Regions from separate parts of the Mesorhizobium sp. PL10 genome, predicted to be linked through region 1. Evidence: predicted binding sites of a transcription regulator. Region 1 holds the regulator's gene; the other holds the start of a gene.
What was found. The regulator LexA, encoded in region 1, represses DNA repair genes until DNA is damaged. The targets are predictions, from matches to a motif close to TGTTCNNNNTGTGTTCNG.
Positions count from the first base shown of each region.

Region 1 (4,209 bases):
CGCAACCTGGCAATCTCGGCCATCGCCGTCATCCTGGTGTCGCCGCATGAGGTTGTCGGCCCGAGCTTTCAGATGTCGTTTGCCGCCACCGCCGCCCTTGTCGGCGCCTATGCCGGCTGGGCCGACTACCGCGCCGACAAAGTGAGAACGCCGCCGGCAAAGCGCTCCCTTGTCGGTTTTCTGTCGCAAAGATTCTTGGCTGGCATGGGCGGCCTCGCCATGACCTCGATCATTGCCGGCAGCGCCACGTTGCTGTTCGCGATCTGGCATTTCCAGCGCGTGTCGCCGCTCAGTCTGCTCGCCAATCTCATTGTGATGCCGATCGTATCGCTGGTTGTCATGCCATTCGGAGTGCTCAGTGCGCTGGCCATGCCGTTCGGCGCGGACGGGCCATTCCTCTATGTGATGGGCAAGGGCCTGACGGCAATGATCGCGATCTCTGCCTGGATCTCCGAGCGTTCGCCGCTCGATGCCGTCGGCCTGATCTCCATCCAGTCCGTGTTGCTGGCAACGGTCGCACTGGTCATCGCAACCATGGCCACAACCTGGCTGAGGCTGGCGGCCGTACCTTTCGCGCTGGCTGGTCTGTTGACGGTGCCGCAGGTGCACACGCCCGATGTGCTCATTTCCGAGGATGCGCATCTGGTGGCTGTGCCGATCGGTGGCGGCGAGCTCGCTCTCAACCGGGACCGCGCAAACGAATTCACCACCGACAACTGGAAACGGGCGCTGATGGCCGAGACCATCATTCAGCCCGAGACATTTGAGACGGGAGACAGGCGGTTCGATCTCGATCCGCTCGACCTGCCGCCCGGCTCACCCTTCTACTGCACAGGCGATCTCTGCATTGCCCGGCACCCGTCCGGAGCCATTGTCGCGCTTGCAAAAGACCGCAAAACAGCCCGGCCAGCCTGCGCTTTCGCGAGCCTGATCGTCATCGACGACGCCACCGCCTACAATCCGTGCCGCGACCCGTTGGTTCTGGTCGTGACCAAGAAGCAGCTTGCCCGCGATGGTAGTGCCGCCGTCTTCTTCGATCCGCAATCGGCCGCGACAGCCCCAACCATTCGCTTCGCCGTCGACAAACCCTACCGTCCCTGGCACGAGCAACGCCACTTCTCACGCGAAGCACGCGGCCTGCCGCCTTACAAGCAGCGCGAAAAGTACAAACCTAAACCGGCTCAGTAACGCCTGATCAGCCCGACCAGTTTGCCCTGCACCTTGACCCGATCCGGTCCGAAGATGCGGGTCTCATAGGCCGGATTGGCGGCTTCCAGCGCGATCGAGGCGCCCTTGCGGCGAAAGCGTTTCAGTGTCGCTTCCTCGTCGTCGACCAGCGCCACGATGATCTCGCCGGGGCTGGCGGTGTCGGCATTGCGGATGATGACGGTGTCGCCGTCGAAAATGCCGGCCTCGATCATCGAGTCGCCCTTGACCTCGAGCGCGTAGTGTTCGCCGCCCATGATCATGTCGGGCGGCACCGAGATCGAATGCGTCTGGTGCTGGATGGCGTCGATCGGCACACCGGCGGCGATCCGGCCCATAACCGGGATCGACACCGCCGAAACCGCGTCGTCATTGCCGGCAGACATCGAACGCGAGGGCGAGGCCGGCTTGATCTGGCGGCCGAGACCCCCCTGGTTCTGACCGAGGCTGCCCTGGATAACGCTTGGTGAGAACTTTTTCGCCGCATTGAGGCCGGGTGCAATCGAGTCTGGCAGCCGCAGCACTTCCAGCGCGCGCGCCCGGTTCGGCAGCCGGCGAATGAAACCGCGCTCCTCCAGCGCCGTGATCAGGCGGTGAATGCCGGACTTGGAAGCGAGATCGAGCGCCTCCTTCATCTCGTCGAAAGACGGCGGGATTCCGCTCTCCTTCAGGCGTTCATGAATGAACATCAGGAGTTCATGTTGTTTGCGCGTCAGCATCGCGGCCCCCCACGGGTTCTGAAACCAGAATCAGAAAAAACAAACCCAGAACAAACACTATCTGTTCCAGTTGTGTTCCGCAACCTTTTAAAGTTTAATGAATGTGTTGACGTTTTGTTCAGCGTAACATCAGCACGCTGCAGGCGGCGCCCGCGGCGGCGGCTGGAGCGAAGGGCTCGCGCACGATCAAGCCGTTGGCGTCGGCCAGCATTCGCAGCATCGACGAATCCTGGATGCCGAACGGCGTTGCGACAAGTGCGCCGGCTTCTTCCGTGATCACGGCGCGCACGTAGTCCTGCCTGAGATCGTTGGCCGGCATCGCGGCGCCGAGCTGCGCCTGCCGCATATCCTGCCGATGGGCGCGGCCACCCAGCTGCGCCAAAAGCGGTTTCAGGAACAGTTGCGAGCAGACCAGGCTCGCCACCGGGTTGCCGGGCAGGCCGATGCATCTGATGTCGCCGAGACGCCCGAACATCAGCGGCTTGCCCGGGCGCATGGCAAGCTTCCAGAAATCGAGCTTCATGCCTTCGCCGGTAAGCACGTCGTGCACAAGGTCGTGGTCGCCGACCGAAGCTCCGCCGAGCGTGACGATGACGTCGGCCTTTGCCGCGACTGCCTTCTGCACCAGTGCTGCAATCGCCTCCCTACGGTCGGCCGCGATACCGAGATCGAGAGCGCGCGCGCCGACCGATTGCGCGGCGGCCGCGACGCCATAGGCGTTGGACGAGATGATCTGGTCGGGGCCAAGCGCGCTGCCCGGCGGCAGCAACTCGTCGCCGGTGGCGATGATGGCGACTAGCGGCCGTTGCACCACATTCACCATCGGATGGTTGGCCGATGCCGCCAGCGAAAGTGCGGCCGGATCGAGCACGCGGCCTTTCTCCAGCAGGACGTCACCTTGCGCAAAATCCAACCCGCGGCGGCGGATGTTGCGTTCCTTTGCCGTCGGCTCGGTGACCTCGACCTGGCCACCGCCGAGATCCCTGACATTTTCCTGGATGACGATGGTGTCTGCGCCTTCAGGCAGCGGCGCGCCCGTGAAGATGCGCACGGCCTCACCCTTGCCGACAGTGCCGTCAAAGCCGCGCCCGGCAGGCGCCATTCCGATTACAGAAAGCCGCGCCGGGGCGGATGCCACATCCTGCGCCCGGGCCGCATAGCCGTCCATGGCGGACGCGTTGAAAGGCGGCTGGGTGCGCAGCGCTACGACTGACTCCGCCAGCACCCGGCCGGCCGCATCCGCCAGCGCGACGCTTTCACCCCGCAGCGCCGCAGCGCCGTCGAGGAGGCGTTGAAGCGCCTCGGCGACCGGAACCAGCGCCATTTACGAACCCGCCTTGTAGTCGCCGGACTTGCCGCCGGTCTTTTCCACCAGCCTGATGCCGGAGATGACCATGGCGCGGTCGGCCGCCTTGGCCATGTCGTAGATCGTCAGGCAGGCCACCGATGCAGCGGTCAGCGCCTCCATCTCGACGCCCGTCTTGCCGGTGACGCGGGCGAGCGCGGTGACCCTTAGGCCGGGCAAAGCGGGATCCGGCTCGATGTCGATCGACACCTTGGTCAACAGCAGCGGATGGCAGAGCGGAATCAGCTCATGCGTCTTCTTGGCCGCCATGATGCCGGCGATGCGCGCTGTGCCCAGCACATCGCCCTTCTTGGCGTCGCCATCGAGGATCATCTTCAGGGTTTCAGGCCGCATCGAGACAAAGCCCTCGGCGATTGCCGTGCGCGTCGTCTCGTCCTTGCCGCCGACATCGACCATGTTGGCCTCGCCCTTGGCGCCGAGATGGGTGAGGGCGGCTGTCATCGTCAGGCTACCTCGGCTGTCGCCTTGCCTGTCAAAAGCAGGCGCGTTGCCGCGGCGACATCCTCTTGCCGCATCAGGCCTTCGCCGACAAGGAAGGTTTCGATGCCGGTCTTTTGCATCCTGAGGCAATCGTCGTGGGTGAAAATGCCGCTTTCGCTGACCAGCAATCGGCCGCCCGGCACCATCGACGCCAGCCGCTCCGAGGTTTCAAGGCTGGTCTCGAATGTTCTCAGATTGCGGTTGTTGATGCCAATCAGCTGCGACGACAGTTTTACCGCGCGCTGCGTCTCGGCCTCGTCATGCACCTCGATCAGCGCATCCATGCCGAGTTCGAATGCGGTCGCTTCCAGTTCGCTCGCCAAGGCATCGTCGACGCTGGCCATGATGATCAGGATGGCATCGGCGCCCCAGGCGCGTGCCTCGTAGACCTGATAGGGGTCGAACAGGAAATCCTTGCGCAGCGCGGGAAGCGACACC
Region 1 covers NZ_JBSKBR010000006.1:86,517-90,725, forward strand. The annotation lists gene ACWGTO_RS11775 (ComEC/Rec2 family competence protein) at 1-1,188, shown strand, start outside; gene lexA (transcriptional repressor LexA) at 1,182-1,925, opposite strand; gene ACWGTO_RS11785 (molybdopterin molybdotransferase MoeA) at 2,044-3,249, opposite strand; gene moaC (cyclic pyranopterin monophosphate synthase MoaC) at 3,250-3,732, opposite strand; gene trpC (indole-3-glycerol phosphate synthase TrpC) at 3,735-4,209, opposite strand, start outside.

Region 2 (4,209 bases), on a different contig from region 1:
GACAAACCCATCCAGCACGCGTTTCTGGCCGGCCTTGTCGAAGTCGATGGTGAGCTTGTTGCCTTCGATGGCGGAGATGTTGCCGTTGCCGAATTTCTGGTGGAAGACGCGGTCGCCGACACTAAAAGCCGAAGGGGTGTCGGACACGGATTTGGCGACCAGTTCGCCATCGATGGTGCGGCCTTTGACCGAGGTGCGGCCGGCGCCGTAGCCGCTGTCGGTTTCGCCATAGCCGATGCGTTCGACCTGGTGGCCGGAGCGGGTGCCCCAGTTGCGGTCTGTGGCCTCGGTGCGGTTGGCCTGCGCGCGCTGCCAGCCGGGTGTCGAATAGGTGTTGGAGAAGGCGCCGGATTTTTCCGTGTCGGCGCCGACATTGTCGAAGCGCGAGGCGCCGTATGGATTCTGCCGGCCGCCACGGCCGGAGGCGAACGAGCCGCCGCCATAGGGATTGCCGTAGCCGCCATAGGAGTTGCCGCTTTCGGCGATTTCGATATGGGATTCCGGCAGTTCCTCGAGGAAGCGCGACGGGATGGTCGATTGCCAGAGCCCGTGGATGAGGCGGTTGGAGACGAACCAGATATGAAGGTTCCTCTTGGCGCGAGTCAGTCCGACATAGGCAAGGCGGCGCTCCTCCTCCAGTCCTGAGCGGCCGCCTTCGTCGAGCGCGCGCTGGTGCGGGAATAGGCCGTCCTCCCAGCCGGGAAGAAAAACGGTCTCGAATTCGAGGCCCTTGGCCGAATGCAGCGTCATGATCGAGACGGCGTCTTGCCCGGCATTCTGCTCGGCATCCATGACCAGCGCCACATGTTCGAGGAAGGAGCGCAGCGACTCGTAGTCCTCCATCGAACGGATCAGTTCCTTAAGGTTCTCCAGCCGGCCCGGCGCCTCGGCCGAGCGGTCGTTCTTCCACATGTCGGTGTAGCCGCTCTCCTCCAGGATGGTCTCGGCGAGTTCGGTGTGTGGCGTGGTCTCCAGCGCCTTCTGCCAGCGCTCGAAATTGGCGGCCACTTCGCGCAACGCGGCGCGCGGCTTCGGCTTCAACTCGTCGCTTTCGGCGAGATTGCCGGCAGCCTCCAGCATCGGAATGCGCAGTGCGCGCGCCGTGTCGTGGATCTGGCGAATGGTGGCTTCGCCCAGCCCGCGCTTCGGCACGTTGACGATGCGCTCGAAGGCGAGGTCGTCGGCGCCTTGCGCGACGACACGGAAGAAAGCCATTGCGTCGCGGATTTCGAGGCGCTCGTAGAAACGCGGGCCGCCGATGACGCGGTGGTTCAGGCCGATCTCCATGAAGCGATCCTCGAAGGCGCGCATCTGGAAGGACGCGCGGACAAGAATCGCCATGTCGTTGAGTTTATGTTTCTGGCGCTGGTAGGCCTCGATGGTCTCGCCGATGGCGCGGGCCTCTTCCCCGGAATCCCAGGAGGCGTGGACGTTGACCTTGCCGTCCTCCGGCTCGTTGCGGTCGGTGAACAGCGTCTTGCCGAAACGGCCTTCATTGTTGGCAATGAGATGGGAAGCGGCGCCAAGGATATGCGCGGTGGAGCGATAGTTGCGCTCCAGCCGGATGATGGTGGCGCCGGGAAAGTCCTTGTCGAAGCGCAGTATGTTGTCGACCTCGGCGCCCCGCCAGCCATAGATGGACTGGTCGTCGTCCCCGACGCAGCAAATGTTTACAGTGCTAGCTCCAATCTCCCCCCTTGTGGGGGAGATGTCGGCGGAGCCGACAGAGGGGGGCGCTGTCCCGCCGGCATGTCGGCTATGGGTATTGGAGGCGTTGCGATCCTTCGCGCCCCCCTCTGTCCTGCCGGACATCTCCCCCACATGGGGGGAGATTGGCTTGCCTTCCGGCCGCTGCGCTAGCAGCCGCAGCCACATATACTGCGCGGTGTTGGTGTCCTGGTATTCGTCGACGAGAATGTATTTGAAGCGCTTGTGGTAGTCCTTGAGCACATCCGGATTGGCGCGGAAGATGCGGATCGGGTGGCACAGAAGATCGCCGAAGTCGCAGGCGTTCAGCGTCTGCAGCCGTTCCTGATAGGCCTTGTAGAGCTCGCGGCCCTTGCCGTTGGCAAAGCTGCGGGCGTCGCCTTCGGGAATGTCAGCGGGGCCGAGGCCCTTGTTCTTCCAGCCGTCGATCATCTGGGCGAACTGCTTGGCCGGCCAGCGCTTGTCGTCGAGGCCTTCGGCCTGGATCAACTGCTTGATCAGCCGCACGACGTCGTCGGTGTCGAGAATGGTGAAGTCCGATTTCAGGCCGGCCAGCTCGGCGTGGCGGCGCAACAGCTTGACACCGATGGAGTGGAAGGTGCCGAGCCAGGGCATGCCTTCGACGGCTTCACCGACCAAAAGGCCGATGCGCTGCTTCATCTCGCGTGCGGCCTTGTTGGTGAAGGTTACTGCCAAAATCTGCGAGGGGAAGGCCTTGCCGGTAGCGAGGATGTGGGCGATGCGGGTGGTGAGCACGCGCGTCTTGCCAGTGCCGGCGCCGGCCAGCACCAGGACCGGGCCTTCCGTGGTTTCGACGGCCAGCCGCTGTTCCGGGTTCAATCCCTTGAGATAGTCGGGCGCGCTGTTGTTGCCGCTGCGGGCAGCCATGGCGCGCGCGGCTATGCCCGACGGGGCCAAAGGCCGCGCATTGGGTTCGTCAAAAAAGGGCATGTCTTCCGAAAAGCCGGACATCGCCCCCGAATGTAGTGATTCGGCAGCGAAAGACCAGAAGTGTCTACGTTTTGTTCTGGTTTGGAAGTCAGATTCCCGGGCTCCGTGTTGAATTGTTGGCCTGAATCCACCCACCCGGGCCAAAACACGTTGGTTGGGAGGAGCCGGCGCGAAAGGTGAGAGCATGCTGGGCTCTCAGCCTATGCTGGCAGGCTTTGCTTGACACACGTGGCTTGCGGGAGAAAGTTGCGCTCGGGGCGGGAACGGGATGCCCTTGCCGCGGCGCGGGACGCGCATCAGTCGAAGGAGTATCGTCTTGGCTGTTGTCATCACCTCCCTCATCCTGTTTCTCATCGGCCTGGCACTTGGTGGCGGTGGCATCAAGCTCGCGATGCTGGGCGGCAGCTGGTATTATGTCATCACCGGTCTGGCCTTCCTGATCGCCGCCTGGCTGTTCTTCCGGCGCAAGTCGACCGCGCTGTGGCTCTATGCGGCGATAGTTATCGGCACGCTGGCCTGGGCGGTGTGGGAAATCGGCTTCGACTGGTGGGAACTGGGCCCGCGCGGTGGTGTGATCGTGCTTCTGGCGCTGTGGCTGCTGACGCCGTGGGCAAGGCGGGGCCTCACTGGTCCCGACGCGCGGGCGCCGCTCATTCTGGCCGTGCTCGCATCACTCGCGGTCGCCGGCTATTCGATGACCGCCGACCCCAAGGACATCGCCGGCGACCTCAGCGCCGACAAGGTGACGCCGACGGCCGATCTCGGCGGCAATGTGCCTCCCGGTGAGTGGCACTTCTACGGCCGCACGCAATTCGGCCAGCGCTATTCGCCGCTCGACCAGATCACGCCGGACAATGTCGCCAAGCTGCAGCCGGCCTGGACATACCAGACCGGTGACGTCAAGGGTCCGGACGACATCGGCGAGACCACCTATCAGGTGACGCCGCTGAAGGTGGGCGATGCGCTCTACATCTGCACGCCGCACAATTTCGCCATCGCCATCGACGCCGCGACCGGCAAGGAGAAATGGCGTTTCGACCCCAAGATCAAGCTGGACAAGGACCGCCAGCATCAGACCTGCCGCGGCGTGTCCTATTATGCCGATGCCAGGATCGCGGCTGGCCAGCCCTGCGCGACGCGAGTCTACCTGCCGACATCCGACGCGCGGCTGATCGCGCTCGACGCCGCCAACGGCCAGGTCTGCGCCTCCTTCGCCGAAGCCGGCACGCTCAATTTGTTGATCAACATGCCGTACCCGAAGTCGGGCTATTATTATTCGACCTCGGCGCCGCTGATCGTTGGTGGCAAGATCATCGTCGGCGGCGCGGTCAACGACAATTATTCAACGGAGGAACCGTCCGGCGTCATCCGCGCCTTCGATGTCGACACCGGCGCTCTGGTGTGGAACTGGGATTCCGGCAATCCGGACCAGACGACACCGCTGCCGGCAGGCCAGACCTACACCCACAACTCGCCCAACATGTGGTCGACGGCGAGCGCCGACGAGAAGCTCGGCTTGCTCTATGTGCCGCTCGGCAACCAGACGCCGGA
Region 2 covers NZ_JBSKBR010000005.1:302,817-307,025, forward strand. The annotation lists gene ACWGTO_RS11295 (ATP-dependent helicase) at 1-2,679, opposite strand, end outside; gene ACWGTO_RS11300 (glucose/quinate/shikimate family membrane-bound PQQ-dependent dehydrogenase) at 2,975-4,209, shown strand, end outside.
Region 2: the regulator LexA is predicted to act here: its motif matches at 2,720-2,737, upstream of ACWGTO_RS11295 (ATP-dependent helicase).